One region of the Psychromonas sp. KJ10-2 genome, then DNA from elsewhere that is predicted to be linked to it. Evidence: predicted binding sites of a transcription regulator. Region 1 holds the regulator's gene; each other region holds the start of a gene.
What was found. Region 1 encodes sigma-54, which starts transcription at its own class of promoters, with help from an activator protein. Its sites were predicted from a motif close to GTTGGCACGNNNNTNGNNT; they were not measured.
Positions count from the first base shown of each region.

Region 2: ACLKL2_RS14180 (BON domain-containing protein) is a predicted target of sigma-54. The motif match lies at 3,746-3,764, and genes of this name have one in related genera.
Region 3: flgJ (flagellar assembly peptidoglycan hydrolase FlgJ) is a predicted target of sigma-54. The motif match lies at 3,844-3,862, and genes of this name have one in related genera.

Region 1 is NZ_CP178827.1:3,230,820-3,238,667, forward strand. Features, by position in the region: gene rapZ (RNase adapter RapZ) at 1-740, opposite strand, end outside; gene ptsN (PTS IIA-like nitrogen regulatory protein PtsN) at 757-1,200, opposite strand; gene ACLKL2_RS15775 (RNA polymerase factor sigma-54) at 1,296-2,741, opposite strand; gene lptB (LPS export ABC transporter ATP-binding protein) at 2,775-3,500, opposite strand; gene lptA (lipopolysaccharide transport periplasmic protein LptA) at 3,506-4,042, opposite strand; gene lptC (LPS export ABC transporter periplasmic protein LptC) at 4,029-4,592, opposite strand; partial or broken gene kdsC (3-deoxy-manno-octulosonate-8-phosphatase KdsC) at 4,593-5,140, opposite strand; gene ACLKL2_RS15800 (ATP-binding cassette domain-containing protein) at 5,515-6,321, shown strand; gene mlaE (lipid asymmetry maintenance ABC transporter permease subunit MlaE) at 6,321-7,097, shown strand; gene mlaD (outer membrane lipid asymmetry maintenance protein MlaD) at 7,099-7,569, shown strand; gene ACLKL2_RS15815 (MlaC/ttg2D family ABC transporter substrate-binding protein) at 7,571-7,848, shown strand, end outside.
Region 2 is NZ_CP178827.1:2,921,571-2,929,418, forward strand. Features, by position in the region: gene ACLKL2_RS14155 (sigma-54 interaction domain-containing protein) at 1-255, opposite strand, end outside; gene ACLKL2_RS14160 (diacylglycerol kinase family protein) at 675-2,096, opposite strand; gene ACLKL2_RS14165 (hemerythrin domain-containing protein) at 2,174-2,605, opposite strand; gene ACLKL2_RS14170 (hypothetical protein) at 2,697-2,891, opposite strand; gene ACLKL2_RS14175 (DUF1328 family protein) at 2,900-3,067, opposite strand; gene ACLKL2_RS14180 (BON domain-containing protein) at 3,156-3,710, opposite strand; partial or broken gene ACLKL2_RS14185 (LysR family transcriptional regulator) at 3,971-4,916, opposite strand; partial or broken gene ACLKL2_RS14190 (efflux RND transporter periplasmic adaptor subunit) at 5,032-6,208, shown strand; gene ACLKL2_RS14195 (efflux RND transporter permease subunit) at 6,208-7,848, shown strand, end outside.
Region 3 is NZ_CP178827.1:3,346,852-3,354,699, reverse strand. Features, by position in the region: gene flgL (flagellar hook-associated protein FlgL) at 1-704, opposite strand, end outside; gene flgK (flagellar hook-associated protein FlgK) at 772-2,781, opposite strand; gene flgJ (flagellar assembly peptidoglycan hydrolase FlgJ) at 2,774-3,811, opposite strand; gene ACLKL2_RS16370 (Na+/H+ antiporter family protein) at 3,990-5,315, shown strand; gene ACLKL2_RS16365 (flagellar basal body P-ring protein FlgI) at 5,403-6,464, opposite strand; gene flgG (flagellar basal-body rod protein FlgG) at 6,568-7,356, opposite strand; gene ACLKL2_RS16355 (flagellar basal body rod protein FlgF) at 7,394-7,848, opposite strand, start outside.

The DNA.
Region 1 (7,848 bases):
CAGCCAATAGCAATGGTGACATAATTACGGTTATTTTGCTCTAAGTGAGGTAACCAATTTAAAAATAGGTTTTCGATATTAATAATGGTTTCTTTGACTAATGGAAAAGCGCTTAAATAATCTTGAATGACCTTATCTTTACCCGTGTATACCTTTAACTCTTTTTCCCAGTAAGGATTGGGTAGGAAGCGTACATCAAACATATAATCAGCATCTTCAGGGTGTGTATATTTATAACCAAAGGATTGAAAAATGATGAGGAGATTACTTTTTGTTGAACCTTGTAAATAGACTTTTAGGTGCTCATTTAAATTATGTATCGACAGAGAAGTGGTATCAACTGAGAAGGCCGCCATCGATTTTAATGGTGCCAAAATCTTATTTTCCAACTCTAATGCTTGAGATAAAGAGTACTTTTGCTTGGAAAGAGGGTGTAAGCGGCGCGTTTCACTATAACGTCTAATTAACTCACTGGTTAATGCATCGATATAGATAATTTCTAATTCAACTTTGCCTTGCAATGAAATGATCAGATCTTCTATCTGCTCAACTTCCCTTGGCATATTACGCACATCAAGGGTAACAGCAACTTTATTGTCCTTAGGATCTAAAGTATCAATTAGTTGCTCAAGTAATTGGTAGGGCACACCGTCGATACAGTTGTAACCTAGGTCTTCGAGAACATGAAGTGCAATTGTTTTTCCTGAGCCAGAGCGACCACTTATAACAATTAATTTCATATTTTCACCTTTTACTTTATAGCGTTAGTAATTCAAATAACTCTGTTGCGTTGTCTGCGCTGCGTAATTGACGCAAGAATTGTTTGTCCAATAACTTTTGACTTATCTCTGATAGTGCAGAAAGATATTGTTTGCAAAGGTCTTCCGGCACAAAAATAGCGAATAGTATATCCACTTTATTACCGTCGTATGAATCATAATCGATACCTGTTTCACATTGCAAAAAGACAGCTGTAGCGGGTAGCTCACTAGAAATTTTGACATGTGGAATAGCAATCCCAGATCCAACACCTGTTGACCCAATTTTCTCTCGTGCAATTAAGCTTTCGAATAGTTCATGGGCATCTAAATCGAGTTCTTTTGCTGCGATAAGGCTGATTTTTTCTAGTGCGCCTTTTTTGCTTGTGCAAGCTGTTTTACAGAATACTGATTGTTGATTTAATAGAGTAGATATTTTCATAATAATAGTTAACTGTATTTAATGGACGCGCGAGTTTATCAGGTTCGCATTAAATGACTATAGTTAATCCTTATTTATTTGCATTACTTCTTGGTTCAAAGTAATTGTTTACGTTGATTAGAAGGTGGAATTCCTAAGGATTCACGATATTTAGCAATAGTACGTCTAGCTACCTTGATCCCTTTTTCTTCTAATAACTGGGTGATTTTATTGTCGCTTAAGGGTTTTGTGGTGATTTCTGCAGAGACCAATTTTTTAATTAAAGCACGTATAGCGGTTGATGAGCATTCGCCGCCCCCATTGGTTGCTACATGGCTAGAGAAGAAAAACTTCAACTCATAAATACCACGAGGAGTATGCATAAATTTTTGAGTCGTAACACGTGAAATGGTCGACTCATGCATTTCTACTTCGAAGGCAACGTCATTAAGTACCATGGGTTTCATAGACTCATCGCCATATTCAAAGAAGGCCTGTTGTTGTTGCACAATACAGTTAGCTACCTTTAATAAGGTTTCATTGCGGTTTTCTAAGCTTTTAATAAACCATTTTGCTTCTTGTAAATGACCCTTTATAAATTGTGAATCATTTTTACTGATATTACCCGTACACATACTTGCGTATTGTTGGTTAATCGATAAATTCGGGTCACAATCTTGATTAAGGGAAACACGCCATTGCCCATTAATTTTTTTAACGTAAACGTCTGGCACGATATATTGCGTTTCACTGGTTTCTACACGATTACCAGGGCGTGGCTCTAAACTTTGAATTAAACGCATTATCTCAGCTAATTGAGATTCTTTTAACTTACTTTTTCTTGCCAGTGTGCGGTAATCTCTGTTTCCAAGTAGATCCATATACTGTTCCAGTATTTGGATAGCTTCATCACGCCAAGGTGTTGTTTCTGAAAGTTGACGTAATTGTATTTGTAAACATTCTTGAGTGGTGCGCGCCGCAACACCTAATGGGTCAAAATGTTGAATGCGTTTTAGTACCACTTCCACTTCATCCAACTCTAATTCTTCTAAGTCAGTTTGTAGGCTTTCTAATATGCTTTCACAGTCTGTGGTGAGATAACCTGATTCATCAATGGAATCGATGATCGCCATCGCGATAATTTGGTCTGTTTCAGTAAAAGGGGTAAGTTGCATTTGCCATAATAGATGGTCTTGTAATGAGGTAGATGATTCACCTTGATATAAAGTGTTCTCACCTTCATAGGCTACTGCATTAGAGCTAGTACCAGTGATCGGCGTTGAGTTGTATGATTCTTCCCACTCTTTTTCTGCAGGTAGGTCATCGGAGAACTCTTGCTGAGTAATCGCTTCAGTGGTATCTAATGCGCTGCTATCTGCTTCTTTAACAGTATCTTCAGATCCTGTTTGGTCGTCTTGTTCAAGAAGAGGGTTAGAGTCCAAAGCGTTTTGGATCTCCTGTTGCAGATCTAATGTTGAAAGCTGCAATAGTTTTATTGCTTGTTGTAATTGAGGGGTCATCGCTAATTGCTGACCCATTTTCAATTGTAAACCCTGTTTCATCAAAACATATCTTCCTGAACGTATGGCAATTATTTAAAGTTTAAACTCTTCACCTAGATAAACGCGTTTCACATGATCATTTGCCAGAATCTCATCCTGTGTACCCACAGCAATAATTTCTCCGTGGCTTACTATATAGGAATGTTCACAAACATCTAACGTTTCTCTAACATTATGGTCGGTGATTAATACACCTAAGCCACGATCACGTAATTGTTGAATAATATTTTTTATATCAATTACCGAAATCGGGTCAACACCAGCGAAAGGTTCATCAAGTAGAATAAATTTTGGTTCTGTGGCTAGTGCGCGTGCAATCTCTACACGACGGCGCTCTCCACCCGATAAACTCATCCCTTTATTATCACGAATATGAGTAATATGAAACTCTTCTAAAAGAGTGTTCAGTTTCTCTTCGCGTTGTTTTTGTGTCAATTCTTTACGGGTCTGTAAAATACCCATGATATTTTCTGTTACCGTTAAACGTCTAAAAATGGACGCTTCTTGTGGTAAATAACCAATGCCTTTTTGTGCTCGAATATGCATCGGGTTGCTAGAGATATCTTCATCATCAATAACAATGGTGCCTTGATCTTGTTTAACCAAACCAACCACCATATAAAAAGAGGTGGTTTTACCAGCACCATTAGGGCCAAGTAACCCTACAATTTCGCCGGTTTTGACTGTAAGACCAACACCATTTACTACGGTACGCCCTTTATAGCTCTTAACTAAGCCTGTTGCGCATAACTCTGCCATATTAATTAACCGCCTGTATTTGAGGTTGAGTCACTGTTTTTATCTTTTTCAAATTGCGAAGGCAAAAAGATGGTTTTTACGCGCTCTTTAGTATTCTGATCGGTGCTTACATTAAGTTCTTGAGTGGCTAAGAAGTATTCTATTTCAGCACCATTTACTTGGCTATCTAATTGTTTTACTTGTGCATTATCGGTTAATGTTATCTTACCTGCTGCTACATCATAGGTAATTTTATTCGCCTCTGCATCTAATGGTTTACCATCGTCTTGTATTTGATGGAAAACGGAGGTTTTACCTTCTGCAATCATCAATTCATGATTAGGTTTTTCACCTCGAATAACCGTCAATTTATCAGCTGTGATCTTAATCGAACCTTGAGTTAATAAAACTTCATCAGTGAAAGTGATCGTGTTGGTTTTTAAGCTAGCATGTTGCTTTACTGAAGAAACATGAATAGGTTGGTTATAATCAGACTCTAATGCAATCACATTGGCATTAAACAATGAAATGCTTAGTAAGCATGCTAATTTATTTAGGTTCATTAAAGTACACCGCTTTTATATTCGAATTAAGTTTCATCTCTTCGCCTTCTATCGACGCCCACATACCAACACCTTCATGTTTCAGTTGTGGTCCTGTCCAAGTCACTTTTAAGTCACTGGTGATCACTTTAGTATCCAGCATTATTGTTGCTTGTGCAGTGGACATCGTCTGCACTATTTGATCTTCTGTTAGGTTCTTAATAAACACATTGCCTGATAATAATAGGTTATTTTTTTCTTTTAATGTGCCTTTGATACTGGTGAGTTGCCAAATAGTGACCACACCCGTCTCTTTGTCTTTATGGTAGATGACTACTTTAGGATGTTCAAACAAGGTTGAATCATCTTCTGGGTAGTTAGTGGCTTTATCAGCAAAGACGCGATAATCATTAAAACCAGTTTGGTCATAATGATTACTCTGTAAGTCATCTGCTATATAACTTGGGTGATGATCTGGTAACGCAGGGTATTCAGTGTCCGTTGTAAAGTAGACCCAAACCGCACAGGCGATAAACAGGACAATAAAAGGGATGCTCTGTCGTTTGTTCATTTATTCGCTTTTACCTTGTGTCATAGCAAGTTGTCCATGACATTGTAAAAATAGATCGCACACTTCACGCACTGCGCCAAATCCACCTTTTACTGTAGTGATTAAATCTGCTTTTTGTAGCACCAGAGGATGGGCATCATTGACCGCAATACCTAAGCCAGATAATTGCATCACCGGCAGATCAACCACATCATCACCGATATAAGCTGTTTGCTCTGGCGTTAAATCTAATTGCGCCAATAGTGTTTTGTACACGGTAAGTTTATCGTCTTTACCTTGAAAAATATGTTGTACACCTAAGGCAGACATTCTATTACTGACAATGTTCGATTGACGACCTGTAATAATCGCGACTTCAATACCTTGTTTCATAATCGCCTTAAGCCCAAAGCCATCTTTTGTATGGAAGGCTTTTAACTCTTCTCCGTCATTACCTAGGTAAATGCGACCATCTGAAAAACACCATCAACATCGCAAACAAACAGTTTTATTTTTTGTGCGCGTTGAAAGTTATCTTGGCTGATTTTTCCATAGGGGGTATCTATCATTTATCGACTCTTTTATTAAATACAGCAAATCTATTATCAAAATATCAAAGTCCGCAAAGGATCGCGAGCATTGTTTATGGTAATCAATTTATGAAATCAAAATATGTGCCAATCATAACAAGAGTGTCTCATATTACATAGATTAAACGCTATTAATGTTACTATTAATCTGAACATCACCGAAACTTACAGGGATATAATTTGTCTGTAATATTGAAAAAATGGAATTGCACCTGCTAAGTTTCGCTTATTTATGATTTTAAAGGTAAAATCCAACCCAAATCGTTATTTATCTCGATTCTGACTGATTGTTTAAGTTCTATCATTGGCTTATCGATCAAACTAAACTTTCTTTTCATAGAGAAAAGGTATTTATGTCAACACAACATATTGTAATTAATCAACTTAGTTTCAAGCGACAAGAAAAAAGCATATTTGAGAATATAGATATGCAGTTTGAGCAGGGGAAAATTACTGCAGTACTAGGGCCAAGTGGTATCGGTAAAACGACCCTGTTAAAATTGATTGGTGGACAAATTCCTGCTGATGGTGGTGAAGTACTGTTTAATGGTACTTCTATTCATAATTGTTCTGAAAAAGCGTTATATGAAGCGCGCAAAAAAATGGGCATGCTATTTCAAAGTGGGGCGTTGTTTAATGACCTAACAGTATTTGAAAATGTCGCTTTTCCACTTAGAGAACATACACAGTTAGATGAAAAATTATTATCTACCCTAGTATTAATGAAACTACAGGCAGTTGGTTTACGTGGTGCTAAAGATCTTTATCCATCACAACTTTCTGGTGGTATGGCAAGACGTGTAGCATTGGCGCGTGCTATTGCCTTAGACCCTGAAGTGGTTATGTATGATGAACCCTTTACAGGCCAAGATCCTATTTCAATGAATGTATTATTGAAATTAGTGAAGCAATTAAATGATACATTAGGCTTAACCTCTATTATTGTTTCTCATGATGTTAATGAGGTGCTGTCTATTGCTGATAACGTGTATGTCTTTGCTGAGCATAAAATTATTGCGCAGGGCTCTGTACAAGAAGTCTTAGCGCAAAAAGATAATGCGTTGTTGCAACAATTTTTAGCCGGTGCTGTGCAAGGACCTGTGCCTTTCCACCTTCCTGCAAGTGATTACCTAGTAGACTTAAAAGAGGCCAATCAATAATGGGTTCATTTTTACAATCGATTGGGGCTTATACGATACAGTTAATTCAACGTGCGGGTAAATCTGCATTAATGTTTTACCGTACTTTGTTCACTAAGCCTCATCCTAAGTTATTTCATCTTACTGTCGCTCAGGTATTCCATCTCGGTATTTTATCCTTACCTATTATTGTGACGGCAGGTTTATTTATCGGCATGGTACTGAGTTTACAAGGGTATTATGTTTTAGTGGATTATGCGGCGGAAGAGAGTTTAGGTAGCATGGTGGCATTATCACTACTACGTGAACTTGGGCCCGTTGTTGCTGCCTTACTATTTGCTGGGCGAGCAGGGTCTGCATTAACTGCTGAAATTGGCTTGATGCAAAGTACTGAGCAAATTGCCAGTATGGAAATGATGGCGGTTTCTCCTTTGAAACGTGTCATCGCACCGCGTTTAATTGCCGGCATTATCGCACTACCTTTATTAACATTATTATTTAATGTGGTGGCAATATGGGGCGGTTATTTAATCGGTGTGAGTTGGATGGGCATTGATGGCGGTGCTTTTTGGTCAGTAATGGAAGGCAGTGTTAATTTCATTCCTGATGTTGGCAATGGTATGATCAAAAGTCTTATCTTTGCGTTAATTGTTACTTGGGTTGCTTTATATAATGGTTTCCACACTGTGCCAAATGCACAGGGAATTAGTAGAGCAACAACAAAAACTGTAGTACTAGCTTCGTTACTTGTTTTAGGAATGGACTTTTTACTGACTGTTATTATGTTTGGGGGCTAGAATGTCACAGAGAAAATTAGAAATTTGGGTTGGTTTATTCGTTGTTGCTGCGATTGCAGCGTTTGCTATTTTGTCCTTTAGTGTGGCTGGCTTGTCTTTTAAAGGCGAAGGCAATAGTTACACGCTTGAAGCGAACTTTAGTAATGTAGGCGGTCTAAAACCTCGTGCTCCTGTTAAGTTAGGTGGTGTGGTAGTAGGACGTGTTGAGTCTATCTCCTTGGATAAAGACACTTACACTCCATTAGTTAAATTATCTATGTATGAAGATCAAGGTTACTTCCCTGAAACTTCATCACTTGCAATCTTAACCTCTGGTTTATTGGGAGAGCAATACATAGGCATTAAACCTGGTTTTATTGATGATGGTATTGAGATGCTAGGCGATGGTGATGCCATTGAAGATACTAAATCAGCATTAGTATTAGAAGACCTGATTGGTCAGTTTATCTATTCTATTAATAAGGACGACTAACATGCGTTTATTTATTTCTATTATTGCTCTTGTTTATTCATTATCATTTTCAGTATTTGCTGCTGAAACAGATACTGCTTTAACAGATCCAAATCAAACATTAAAAACCTTATCAAAACAAACTTTTACACGTTTAGAGAGTGAAAGAACTAAACTAGCAGAACACCCTGAATATATTAAAGTCATTATTAATGAGGAACTACTTCCTTATTTCGATTACAAGTATGCGGCATACAGTGTGGTAGGCGCTAATTTAAAAAACACGACTGCTGAACAGCG
Region 2 (7,848 bases), 310 kb from region 1:
GGGTAAGCCTGAGCTAATTAAAATTAGATCCATTTCATTTAATATTTCAAGTGCAGATAATGCTTGATAGTCTGCCTCGCTAAATTCATTAACGCCTATCACAGCCACTGCAGGGCAGGTTTTTGCTAGTTGTGATATCCAATCCTGCTGTGCTGGCAATGCAGTAACATCGAATTGATTTAACTCGTTGTTATTCAATATTGATTGGCGTAATGATTCGTTCTGTATGCTTAGTAATAAGCTTAATTTTTGCATTAATTTGATCTCACGATAACGAATCAACTCTTGATAGGGGATCCTTATCATCGCGATGCAAAGCAAATTTGTCAAATTTTATAATGTTTTCATTTTTAACAGAGATAAAAAAATGTGAAATAGTGCCCGCAAAATAGGTTGTTTATGGCATTAATATAGAGAAGGGAAACAGAGTCGAACGCACTAGTTTATTTTACTGAAAACGAGAGTTATTTGTGATTAGGTTTTAGCTATCGCTTTTACTTTTAGAGAGGCGGGTAAGATACTCAGTGTCACTTGCTCTGCACAGTAATCTTCACCATCTACCACATAATCTATGACTTGGTCTGCCATAATCTGGATATGTTGACCGGCACAATACTCAAACTCTGTGGATTTTTCTTGTATCCCTAAACTGGAGAAAGCGAGGTCAGATAGTGCTAATACTCTTTCAGAAATACTATTTCTGTAATCCGGTAAGTTACATGTAATTTACCATCGTCTGGTTCAGGCACATCACCACCATGTGCTAAAACTGTGCTAAATGGAGCGATGTTAGCTACAACTAAACTTTGTACATCAATATTCGTAAGGGGTTGATCATCCACTTTAATGGTTAATTTTTGTGGGTTATTAGATGCGATGGCATTAAAAAATCCACTTAAGTAAGCCATTTGTCCATATTGATTCTTATTTTCTCGGCTTGCTGATTCAATCATTTGTTGTTCGAAACCAATACCCATGACTAATAACATTAATTTATCGTTACAACGTGCGGTATCAATGCTGCGCACTTGATCTGATAAAATGGCTTTACAAGCACTCTCTACGGGAGAAAATTTTGCTTCTAATCCATATAAAACATGGCACAACGCATTCGCAGTACCAAAAGGAACAATGCCTAATACGATATCTTTTTCAATAATCTGCTCTGCTACTTCAGTGACTGTGCCATCACCACCACAAACAATAATTTCCTTCGCATCCATTTGAATAGCTTGTTTTGCTAAGGTTGTTGCACTAGTTTCAGGGCTGGTTTCTACAATTTTTAAACAGTGTTTTTTAGTGAGCTCTCTGATCAACTGTTGTTGATGTAATCGCCATTTTCCAGAACCTGATACCGGGTTTACGATCATCCAGGTGGGTGTCGGCAACAATAACTTTTGCTTTTCATGTACGGAGTTTAAGGCTTTGTATTGTCGTTTATTTAAATTCGCCGATGAACGAATAGAGTGGATATTCTCTAACGCCTGATCGACAGTTAAGTTTGGATCTTGACTTAATAGGTAGGCGGCCATTACAAATACTGATCGACCACGACCTAATGCACAATGGATAACCACAGATCTCGATTGAGAACGCTGTGCATCAATCCAACACAGTGCATGGCGTAATTTGTTTAGGGTAGGGGCTTTATGGTCTAAAACAGGCAATGTTAAATATTGAAAATGTTTATCTGTCATCGCACTTTCAAGCCCAGCGAATTCAGCGGTTAAATCTAAAATACAATCAATATTTTGAGATTTTAAAAACTCGAGGTCAGAGGGAAGTAGGCGTCTTGAAAGGTATAGATCATCACTTATTTTTTGGATTGCAGGGACCGAATCATATTTTCTTGCCCATGCGTTATAACCTCTAATGCCTAACATAAAAGGAATAAACAGCCATTGTATCCAGGCAACAATTTTACCATCGCTGTTTTTTCTAAAAATAGAAGGAAAATTCACTAGATAAGCAAAACTAACAATCGCTAAAGATAGGGCAACCCACATAAATAATAACTTTAAAATTAGCCATGGCATCAACCAAGCTAATGTGGTGCTTATTGCCACACCAAGTAAGTAATATTTAGTTATAAACATGAGTAACCCCTGATATCAAATCGATCAACACTATCTATGATAGGTTAGATAATAAATCTTGTGATCCTAAATAATGGTTAGCTAACCATCTCTTTGTGATATTGGGTTGCTAGATGTAGCTTTTGATCTTCTGTGAATACTTTACCAGCCATTTGGAAAAATCGATGCTCTTCCTCTTCTAAATGGTGCAGTACTCTATGTTGTAATGAATGCATTATGGTTAACCAAGCGGGCGAACTAAACTCTGTGTTATCCAGTCGCTCAATGATTTTATCAATAGAATGGTGTTCGGCAATACCATGTCGAGATAACGCTACGGTTTTGTCTTTTTTGATCAGTGGCGCGTAAAAATAGCGCTCTTCTGCAATGGCGTGTTGTTGTAATTCTTCTTTCAAATCCGCATAAAAAATCTGACGGGTTGCTGAATCACCTTTAGTGCTGGTGAGTGCATCCATTAATAGACGTTGTTTTTCATGGCTTTCACGTAGTTCTTCAAAAATATTACTCATTGTTTATTCCTTAAATAAAGATGAATGGGGAATAGTGTTTATCAATGTAAAAGTAGGCGTACTTAAGTACGCCACTAATGAGTAACAGTTATTAACAGTCTTTATCTTCTGTGTTCAGTGAATCTTTTACATCTTCACAAGTATCTTCAATACTGTTCGTTACATCTGTTACTGCACTATCTACTTTTTTACCTGTCTTTTCAGCAGGCCCTTCACTACATGCACCCAGTAACATGAATGCAGCACCGATTGCAGCGAATGATTCATATGTATTTGAATTATTCATGGTGTTTCCTATTTCTTTGAACTAATTAAGTTAAAAACAATTGATACAACAAACAGTATTGCAAAAAGATAAAATATAATTTTAGCTATACTTGCAGCTGCGCCAGCAATGCCGCCAAAACCCAGTACTGCTGAGATTAAAGCGATTATCAAGAATATAAATACCCAGCGAATCATGTTGTAGCTCCTCGTTATATAGTTATATAAGGTTGATGGTTAACTCAAGGTTAAGTAAAAGTTAATAGTTTGTTAACTCATTGAAAGTCTATTGGGTAACTTCAAGTTTATCGATAACTGATGTCACATCGTCTGTATTTCGCGCTAAGTTCATCGCTAAATCATGCTCAGCTTCTGTGTCTACGTTACCTGCTAACAACACCACATTGTCAGTAGTTGTTACTTCGATATCCATTGCACTAACATCGTCTGCCATTAGTAGGCGTGTTTTTACAACAGTAGTGATTTTGGTATCGGTCAATGCTGATAATGCTTTATCATCGATATCTGTATCAGCATCTTCATTTAAAATGTTTAAATCGTTATCAACGCTTTTAACACCTTCTAATCCAGTGATTAATTCACCAGCTAAGGCCTTTTCAATACCACTATTAACATCACCTGTTAATGTCACTACACCATCTTCTACTTCGGTATCTATATCAAAAGAGTTGAGGTTTGTATTAAGTAGTAAAGTCGTTTCAGCTTTACCGTCTATCCATGCATCAAGTGATTCATCTTTCCAATCTTGCTGACCTGCTAATGCAAGTGTTGATGAAGTAAGTAGTACAGTCGAAAGTGCAATAGTTGTCATGCGCTTCATATTTTGTCTCCTTTAATTGATGTGTATTGGAGATATTGCGAATAGTGTGCCAGTTTTTTATCTTGTTGTTTTTAAAGATTTTTTGTTTTTTGGTGTAAATGTTGAAGGGATTATGTATGAACTATTTACAGGGTTAGATGTAATAGTTATCAGGTTTAATGGAAATGCAAAAAGTTCAATATAAATTACTGTTTTTTATATACTTAATGAGGTAATTAGTGCTCACATAACCTATGAACACTGTGCATTATAGTTACTGTTTAAGCTTGATACAGTTGATCAAAGTCTGGGATCGACTGTTCCCAGATAGGGATTTCTTTACCTATATATTCACGTACTGCATCAAAGAATAGACGTGTTCTCACCGGTAAGTCTCGATGTGGATAAACGGCGTACATTGGATGGTAATCTTCTAATATTAAGTCAGGTAAGAGAGGAATCAATAAACCCTCCTTGATTTCATCATTAATCATAAACGCTCAGGGTAATCGAATAAGCACTGCCTGAGAGTACTTTCATTAGTAATGTTTCAGGATCGTTACTGCGAAAAATACTATTTATTTTTTGTTCCTGAGCAACCCCATTTCCATCAATATATTTAATTTCTCCGACTCGAATGGTTGCGTTAGCAAAACTAGCAGCGGGTAAGTTAAGCAAGTCTTCGATTTTCTCTGGTAAGCCGTAATGTTTAATAAATTCTGGTGCGGCTAGGATTAATAAGCGGTTTCGCGCGAGTGGTCGAGAAATTAATGAAGAGTCTTTAGGTTTGCCGATACGAAAGGCTAAATCGAAACCTTCTGAAATAATATCTACTACGCGGTCATCTAAACGTAATTCCACTTCAACCTGTGGAAAACGTTTTTGAAAATCATTGATAACAGGTTGTAAATAACGTCGGCCAATAATAGAGGAGCTAGTGATTTTTAAGATGCCGCGTGGCTCTTGGTGGAAGTTTTCAGCTAAACGAAGTGTTTCACCCAATAGTTCGCGTATTTCTACCGCTTTTTTGGTCATCTCTGCGCCCGCGGCGGTTAACGAAAATGAACGGGTTGAGCGATTCAATAAGCGAACGCCTAGTTCATCTTCTAAACGACTAATTTGTTTAGATATCACCGAGCGATCTATATTTCGGACTTCTGCTGCTTTGGCAAATGAGCCCTGTTCTACTACTTCGAGGAAAATTAAAAGGCGGCTAGTGGTATCCATATGGTACTCCTGAATGTTTATTGTTGCTATTTTGGCACTAATGAATTTAAAAAACGATGCTTTTTGTGCACTAATTTATTCCGTATTATGCCACCATCAGAAAAGGAGCATCGCTATGCGCAAATATTTCATGACAGCAATGATGGCTGTTACCACTCTTACTTTAATCGGCTGTGGAGAAACACCTAGCCAAGCAGCAACTCAACACCCACTTCAGCCAATTGATGTGGCTCAGGTGTTAGTTAAGCCCGTGCAAAAGTGGTATACCTATACCACACGTTTGGAGGCTCCTGAGCAGGTATCATTGATGCCACGAGTTTCTGGTGTGATAGAGCAAGTCTCTTTCCATGAAGGTGACCATGTGGAACAGGGCGATCTGTTATTTAAAATCGATGACCGCCCATTTGCTGCGGTTGTTGCCGGTTTAAAAGCACAAGTACAGAGTTCTGAAGCGTCATTACAACAAGTGCGTAGCGAAGCACAACGTGCATCTCGTTTGATCAAGAAAAAAGCTATTTCTACAGAGTTAGCTGAATCTCGCGCATCTGCTTTAACACAAGGTGAAGCACAATTGGCGGCATTAAAAGCACAATTAGTGGCTGCTCAGCTTGATTTAGACTTTGCGACTATTCGCTCTCCGATTGATGGAGTGATTCTCACGTACTAATGTGACTAGAGGTAATAACATTCTTGCAGGGCAAACGGTGTTAACTTCAATCGTGTCAAATAAGAGTATGTATGGTTACTTTGATGTTGATGAGCGTACTTGGAACAGCTCATTTAATGACGTGACTGCCGCTAGTAAGCAAAAAGTAGTGATGCAAAAGGTAGGTCAAAAAGATTTCCCATACCGAGGTTATATCAACTTTATCGATAACCGAATCAATGCTGCAACCGGTACTTTGCGTGTTCGAGCTGTGTTTGAAGCACAAGACGAAAGCTTACGCGCGGGATCATTTGCACGTATTAGATTAGCGGCCAATGATATTACTGAACAAGTTGTAATCCCAGATCGTGCGATTGGTACTGACTTAAACAACCGTTTTGTATTGATCGTCGGTGAAGATAACGTACTGCAATACAAGCAAGTAGAAGTAGGTGACCGTTACGGTAAGTTACGTGTGATCACATCAGGTCTAACTGCATCAGATACGATTGCAGTGAATGGTCCAGCTCGTGTTGGTCCAGGTATGCGAATAAAACCTAATTTAGTGACTATCGATAGCAGTGACATTACTTTCACACTGTCTTCATTAGATGAGTCACTGACAGCAAGCACTAAGGAACTGTAATGAAGTTTTCTCATTTCTTTATTCAGCGCCCCATTTTTGCGGCGATGTTATCGCTGGTGATCTTGATTGCTGGTGGGATTTCATTATTCCAATTACCAGTCAGTGAATACCCAGAAGTTGTACCACCAACAGTAGTTGTATCTGCAAGTTACCCTGGTGCTAATCCGACGGTTATCGCTGAAACAGTGGCAACACCCTTGGAGCAAGAGATCAATGGTACGGAGAACATGTTATACATGTTCTCACAGGCAACCAGTGATGGTGCGATGACATTGACGGTAACTTTTGCTTTAGGCACGGATTTAGACCGTGCGCAAGTACAAGTTCAAAACCGTGTAAACAGTGCTTTGCCACGTTTACCTGAAGAGGTGCAGCGTTTAGGGGTTGTCGCTGAAAAATCTTCTCCAGATTTAACCATGGTGGTGCATCTTTATTCACCTGACAATAGTGTAGATACCGCATACCTTTCAAACTATGCCGACTTAAACATCAAAGATGAAATTGCACGTCTACCAGGTGTTGGTGATGTTCGATTATTTGGTGGTGGTCAGTACTCTATGCGTGTTTGGTTGAACCCAGATGCATTAGCAGCAAGAGACTTAACCGCAAGTGATGTAGTTAATGCATTAAGTTCACAAAATCAACAGGTTGCAGCGGGTAGTTTAGGCGCGCAACCAGTCCCTACAGATAGCCAATTCCAAATATTATTAAATGTAAAAGGGCGTTTAAATAATATTGAGGAGTTCCGTGATGTGATTATTAAAGTCGGCGACCAAGGGCAGTTAACACGCTTATCTGACGTTGCTCGTGTTGAATTAGGCCAAGATAGTTACTCACTGCGTGCCGAATTAGATAATCAGCCTGCCTTAGCGATACCTGTGTTCCAGCGCCCTGGTTCGAATGCCATTGAGTTATCGAATCAAGTACGTGAAACCATGGCGCGTTTATCCAAAGCTTTTCCAAATGGTGTTGAATACGATATCGTATATGACCCTACCGTGTTTGTACGTGGCTCTATCGATGCGGTTATTAGCACTTTATTAGAAGCGATTGTGCTGGTTGTATTAGTAGTTATCGTATTCCTACAAACATGGCGTGCCTCTATTATCCCATTAATCGCTGTACCTATCTCTTTAATTGGTACCTTCGCTGTGATGCAGTGGTTAGGTGTGTCGATTAATACCTTGTCATTATTTGGTTTGGTATTAGCGATTGGTATTGTTGTTGATGATGCGATCGTGGTGGTCGAGAACGTTGAACGAAATATAGAAAAAGGCTTATCACCACTTGAAGCAACACGTGTTGCCATGAGTGAAGTAACAGGCCCGATTATTGCGATTGCTTTAGTGCTGTCAGCGGTATTTATTCCAACGGCCTTTATTAGTGGTTTATCAGGACAGTTCTACAAACAATTTGCTTTAACGATCACTATCTCAACGATCATTTCAGCCTTTAACTCATTAACCTTATCGCCAGCATTATCGGCATTATTATTAAAATCACACGATAGCAAGCCAGACTGGTTTACCCGTGTGTTAAATAAATTATTTGGACGTTTTCTGTTTAAACCGTTTAATCGAGTTTTCGATAAAGGCGCAACAGGCTATGAAAAAATGGTTAAAAAACTAATCCGTTTAAGC
Region 3 (7,848 bases), 120 kb from region 1:
TCTTCAGTAGTATTGATGGAAATGGTATAATCTTGATCTAAGAAGTCACGCGCTGCATCTTTATCAACTACTTGGCCAGCACTAATTACTCCACCGCCCATGTTTCCTGCGCCTAACTCAGACACAAAAGTACCGTTTCCCTCTGGAATATCCATGAAGATCTTAGCGCCTGAATCATTGCCTTGTACGAGCACACCAGTGCCGACTCGATACTCTCGTTCACCATTATCACCATGGTAAACGACTTCTCCAAATTCATTCATTTGAAAAGGCGCGACATCCACTTCATATCCGCCATAGATATATTGGTTATTACCATCTTTTGTGTTCGCAACCCCCATTAACTCTTCGCGTAAACCTTCCAGCTCAATGGCCACAGCTTCACGGTTACCTTCATTCATGGTGCCATTACTACCGCTGATCATTAGCTCACGCACTCGTTGCAGAATATGTGTGCTTTGCGACAAGGCGGTATCAGATAATCCATTACTAGACTTAGCTGTTTCACCGTTATTAATGTATTGCTCACCTACCGCTAGATCTTGTTTTAAACGTTGGATCGTAGCAATAGCCACCGGATCGTCACTGCCGTTAATCACACGCTTAGTGCTAGATAAGTGTAAGTTCTGATCACTTAATGCGGCTTGCTGCTCCATCATTGAAGTGGTGTTTCGCATAAAAAATAGTGGCGATGAAACGCGCATATAACCTCTCTATAATTCCTGATTAGGCTGACGCCAGCTGACACTTATAAAACCAATATGGACGCAATTAACGAGATGCATTTAATATGCTCTCAAAAACTTCATTTGCTACCGTAATAACACGCGCAGCAGCACTATAATATTGTTGATACTTTAATAAGTTAGCGGCTTCTTCATCCATATTGACACCACTCACTAGCTGGATCCTTTCAAAGGACTGATCTTTTAAAATGGACGCCGATTGCATGGCCACATCTGCATTAGCGGTTTTTGCACCGACTTCCGAAATCATGCCGTTATACACATCTTGAAAGGTTGCTTTTTTACCATTCATTATCTTTGCGTCTTGCAGATCAGTCATGGCTAACATGTTGCGATTATCACTGTCACCCGTTTCGTTAAACTGCAGAGTAAATTGATCATTGGCTAAGGGTTTCCCTTTCTCCAAAGATACCTCAACTCCACCAGCAACCAACACCGCTTTACCACTTAATGGATCAATCGGCGCTGTTAATTCTGTGGCATTAACCTGTGAACCATTTTTATCAAACACGTTATAAGCAATCATGCCGTTGTTACTATTCGCAGAGATCTGAATAGTCAGTGGATTCTCTGGATTAACATAGTGTGGATTAGCTTTGTCCAGCAAGGCACTAACACGTAACTGCGCTGTACCTGTATTTTGCTCACTACTAATGGATTTGACTTCGGCTTCTGCAGCGGCCACTCTCTTTGGATCCGTTTCCTGTATACTCGCTTCTAGAGCGCCATAACGCGTTGGGCGTAAGGTGAATGTTTTGCCTTCTTGAAGCGGTGTTACCATCGAATCGATACCAACACTAATTCCTGAATCAGGAATATTAAACCGGTTCTCTGTGCTTAAATCATCAATAGCAACTTGCTTTGTTTCACCAGTTCTATTGTTAGTAACCGAGAAAGCAATAGAAACACCTGGTACATGCTCTGTGACCTTTAGTGTTAGCTCATCAGGAGAGAGTGTCGTTAAATCATCTATGCGTACACTTAATGTGGCTTTACCTAGGTCATCTTTATGGCTTAACACACGACTCTCCATGGAGTCTTTGCTGTTAATATCATTAAATAGATTTTGACCAATTTGTCCTTCTAGGGTTTGCCCTAACTTTTGCTGCTCGTTTAAAGCATGAGTCAAACCAATGACACTTTGCCCTAATTGATTCATCGCCACTTCAACGTCTTTATCTCGGCTATTAAATAAGCCAGCGACTTCACCACCGAGTTGATTACCATTAATCACCGCGGCCTTACCGTTAAATTGTAACGCTAACTGTTTACGAGCAGGGTCAGGATCTCCATCAACGGCTATAACCTGTTGAGCATTTTGCCCCATAACTAAACCTTGGCCACTACCAATATAAACATTGACCATATGATTATCTGTTGCCACTACAGAAGTATTAACATATTTACTGAGTTCAGTGATGGCTAAGTTACGCTTATCTAATAAGTCATTGGCGCCTGTTCCATTACCCGGCCCACCAACAGAAGCAATTTGATCATTTAAACTGGCAATACTTTCTGCTAATTCAGTCATCACCGATGCTGAATTATCAATATCAGCGTTAATGCCTTTATATTGGTTATCTAAATGTTTGTATAATGTGTTGTACTGGTTAACCATGCTGCCAGCATCTTCTAAAAATACCGTACGCGCTTCTAATAAGTTAGGGTTATCAGCAACATTCGATAAAGACGAAAACATATTAATCACAGGCGCTGTCACAGATGTACTTTCATTGGATAACAAGGTATCCATTTGATTCGCCTGAGTGTACTTTTCTTGATAATAAGCATGATTGGATGTATTGATCATATTCTCGGCAAAAGCAAACTGGTCATAAGCACGGTCAATGCTGCTCACCATGGCACCAGTACCAACAAAATGAGAGCTTAGACGTTGCGCACCAGTGGCACTGACATCAACATTTTGACGCGAGTAGCCTTCAGTGCTGACATTACTGATATTATGACTGGTTGTGGCTAAGTTAGCTTGAGAGGTATAAACCCCTGATAGTCCAATTTGTAATAGATCAGCCATTGTTTTCTCCTGCAACAACAGCTTTGAAGCTATCGCTATTCATAATTTTCTGCACTTTCTCTGCATATTGAGGGTCCGTTGCATAACCTGCATCTTGTAACTCTTCAATATAACGATTTGGATTACCACCCTGCTGCAGTGCCTGCTCATAACGTTTATTATTTTTAATAAAATCGGTGTAATCATTAAAGCTTTCTTGAATGCCTTGATAAACACGGAAGTTAGAACGACGTTTAATACCGATTCCATTTTCTACTTCCAGACTATTCTTATTAACGCTATCACCTTGCCAACCACCATGAGATTTAATATTAAACAGGTTAAAGCTGCTTTCTTGTCCAGGTGTTTGCAAAATTTTCTTACCCCATCCAGTCTCTAATGCTGACTGTGCCACTAAAACCTCAGGTGAAACCCCCAATGCTTTTGCCGCTTTTTTCGCGTAAGGCAATAACGACTCAATAAACGATGAAGGTGAGCTAAAATCAGCATCCGACTTCGCTTTAGGTTTATTTACTAGCTCAGGACTTTGTGCCTGCTCAGATAGCTGGTTCTGCGTTGTACTATCATTAATTCTAGTTATTGATAATTCTCTTAATTGATCCGGCTTATTAAACTGAATATTAGCGGGTGCTGGGTTCAGCTCATGCATAGTTACCGTCTGCGCTTGATTAGGCATCGCTAATTTATCTTGCTCTACAGATTGCAAACGCGCCATTGAACTAGGGTCTAGTTGTCTGACTAAGGCATCCGCTAACCCTAAGGTGCCGTGTCGACTGATATCTACCGCTAGCTGCTTATCTTGCATGTCCGTGTAAAATTTAGTTTGTTGATTGTTAAATGGACTGTCTGCTTCAAAAGCTTCATTAGCTTTACGCATTGATTTGATCAGCATGCTCGCAAACATCGACTCGAATTGATTCGCCACTTCACGAATCGTTTCTTTATCGTTGGTTTTGGTTTTTTGACGCAACTGCTCTAACCCTTGTAAATCAAAGTAATTGCTTGCTTGCGTGACTGTTTGAGTGCTCATCCATCAACCCCATTTATACTGTAGTATTAATAAAGCAAAAAAAATGCCACTTATTTATTTTTATTAAATAAGTGGCATTTACTAATTAATCATCAAGGCAGGTGTAGTTTTTTAAGCAAAGCCCGTTTGCATCAAGTAGAATGCCTGCGGATTTTGACCCTACCACAAAGGAATAATTATGCTTAACCCTGTTTTACTGGCGGTATGTATCATGCTCATACTGTCAATGATGCGTATTAATGTTGTTATTGCGCTAACATTAAGTGCATTAGTTGGCGGTTTAACCGCTGGTTTATCTTTACCTGATACCATTTCAGCTTTTGAAAGTGGCTTAGGTGGCGGCGCAACCATAGCGTTAAGTTATGCGATGCTTGGTGCTTTTGCCGTTGCTATCTCTAAGTCAGGTATTACTGACCTATTATCACAGGCAATCATTAAACGATTGAATGCACAACAAGCTCAAAACACCTCACAATTTATTAAATATGGTGTGTTTTCAGTTATCTTATTGATGACCATCTCTTCACAAAATATTGTGCCAGTACATATCGCATTTATTCCTATTTTAATTCCACCCTTATTAGGTGTGTTTAACCGCTTACGTGTTGATAGACGTTTAACAGCCTGCATCTTAACCTTCGGCTTAGTGACACCTTATATGGTATTACCTGTTGGTTTTGGTGGTATTTTCTTAAATAACATCCTGCTAAAAAACTTGCATGATAACGGTTTAGATGTGACTGCGAGCCAAGTACCGACGGCTATGATCCTGCCTGCATTAGGTATGGTCACAGGTTTGCTTATTGCTATTTTTATCAGTTACCGTAAACCACGCGAATACCAAGATATCACCGAAACAAACACGACAACTGAATTCAAAACACTTAACAAACGTCATATTATTGTCGCGTTAGTTGCCATTGTTGCGACATTAACCGTGCAATTAATGACAGGCTCTATGATTGTAGGTTCATTGGCTGGTTTCAGTGTATTTACCTTTGGTGGTGTGATTGCATGGAAAGAGACACACGATGTATTCACCAAAGGTGTTCATATGATGGCGATGATCGGTTTCATTATGATTGCAGCTGCAGGTTTTGCAGCGGTAATGAAAGCAACGGGCAGTGTTGATACCTTAGTTTCTGCATTATCATCAGGCATTGGTGATAACAAAGCATTAGCCGCATTGTTAATGTTAGTGATTGGTTTATTAGTGACAATGGGGATAGGCTCTTCATTCTCAACGATTCCAATTATTGCCACCATCTATGTTCCATTAGCCATTGCTTTTGGTTTCTCTCCAATGGCAATTATTGCCTTAGTGGGTACGGCGGCAGCATTAGGTGATGCAGGTTCTCCAGCATCTGACTCAACATTAGGTCCAACATCAGGTCTTAATGCAGATGGTCAACACGATCACATTAGAGATACAGTGATCCCAACTTTCTTACATTACAATATTCCTGTTATCACCTTTGGTTGGATAGCAGCAATGACTTTGTAATTAATAAGTTAAGCTACAAATAAAAAAAGGAAAGCATCTGCTTTCCTTTTTAGTTTGTTCTACTTGATGATAGGACTATTATACCAATTAGATTATAATCAACTCACCTTCTAATGCACCCGCTTGCTTCAATGCTTCTAATATTGCCATCAAATCACCAGGAGCAAGGCCGACCTCATTAACCGCTCTTACTAGATCATTAAGGTTTACACCAGGGTCAAATCTAAACATACGACTGTCTGCTTGTGTCACATCAATAGTACTATTATCAATCACTTCCGTATTACCATTTGCAAATGCATTAGGCTGAGAAACGGTTTTATTTTCACTGATTGTCACACTAATACCACCATGGGTAATAGCCGTTGGTAATAGCTTCACATCTTGACCAATAACAATCGTACCAGTACGTGAGTTAACAATAATTTTTGCACTTGAACGCGCAGGTTCAAACTCTAAATTCTCTAAGGTTGATAAGTATGAAACTCGTTGTGAGACATCACGAGGTGCTAATACTTGTACTGATGTTGCATCCAACATACTGGCTGTATGAGGGCCCACTAAATTATTGATTGTATCAGCCATTTTTTTAGCCGTGGTAAAGTCTGCTTTATGCAAGTTAAAGGTAATAGTGTCGCCCTGAGCAAAAGGTGATAACACCTCTCTTTCCACAATCGCACCATTCGAAATACGACCAACTGTCGGAGTATTGATAACCACTTTAGAGCCATCGGCACCTTCTGCACCTAGGCCACCTACCACTAAACTACCTTGAGCTAAGGCGTAAACTTTACCATCAACCCCTTTCAAAAAGGTTTGAAGTAACTCACCACCACGTAAACTTTTTGCTTCACCAATCGCGGAAACTGTAATATCAATAGTTTGCCCCGGTTTAGTAAAAGGTTTCAACTCTGCAGTAATGGCTACCGGTGCGACATTTTTTATTTTTAATGTTTCACCGGGCGGCACGTTAATACCAAAATTACGTAACATGGTAGAAAAGGCTTGCTCTGTAAATGCACTACTCTTTTCACCTGTTCCAGGAAGACCAACCACCAGCCCATAACCGACCAATTGGTTACTACGAACCCCTTGCACGCTGGCAATATCTTTAATTCTTGCTGCATCCGCAATATTAGTAAATAACATTAAGCTAAATACTAAGCAGGTATTAAGCAGCAACTTGATTTTTTTCGATATAGTAAATGACATATTCTTCTCCAGAGCATCAACCACCAAGGTGATACTCTTGTTATAACTGTTGGCTAATGTAAGACAACATTTCATCAACGGCCGAAACCACTTTCGAGTTCATTTCATAAACACGTTGGCTTTCAATTAGGTTAACTAATTCTTCGGTCACATTTACGTTAGACGTTTCCAACATACCTTGACGAATAAAACCTAAACCATCAGCACCTGGTACACCTTCAATGGGTGCGCCCGATGCGCCTGTTTCTGCATATAGGTTTTCACCTAATGGCTCTAACCCTGACGCATTAATAAATGCATTCACATTTAATTGCCCAACGACTTGGTTAGCCGCTTGACCAGCAATACTTACCGATACCTCACCTTGAGCACCAATACTAATTGATTGAGCATCATCGGGAATTTGTACCTGTGGTACTAACGGGTAACCTGAACCAGGCGTAACCATCACACCTTCTTCATTAAGCATAAATTGACCATTACGAGTGAAGGCTGAACTACCATCTGGCATTTCGATTTCAAAAAAGCCTTTACCATCAACCATCACATCTAATGAGTTGTTAGTGGTTAATGCATTACCCTGTGAAAAGTTCTTTTGTACCGCCACAACTTTGGCACCAGAGCCCACCATCAACCCCGAAGGGAGTTTAGTATCCTGTGTTGCATTCGCCCCAGGTTGATTAACATTTTGATACAGTAGATCTTCAAAAATAGCGCGACTTTTCTTAAAACCAACGGTACTCGCATTGGCTAAGTTATTTGAAATGGTGGCGACGTTAGTTTGCTGTGCATCTAACCCTGTTTTACTAATCCATAAAGCGGAATGCATACACTTCTCCTTAAACTTTTAATTTATAATCAATGATTTAAACGATTTTCAATAGAGATTCAGAACTTTGATCTATCTCTTCCGCTTTTTTCATCATCTTGACCTGCATTTCAAAATTACGCTGCAGGTTGATTAAACTCGTCAACTCACCGCTTAAATTTACGTTTGAGGCTTCTAACGCGCCGCTGGCAACAACGACCTCATTAGAGACTTCAGCTTGTTGTCCATCTATACGTCGAAAATAACCATCTTCTCCACGCATTAAATCTTGAATATTAGGGTTCACTAACTTTAACTGTGCAACTTCTTCCATGCCGTCAGCAGGTGCACCTTCTGGACGAACCTCAATCACACCATCCTGACGAATAGAAAATTTTTCAATGGGCATAGGAACAAAAATACTATTACCAGCACTGTCTAATACCTCTTGACCATTTGCATCGATTAAAAAGCCATCGGCAGTAATATTAAAATCACCGCTACGCGTTAACC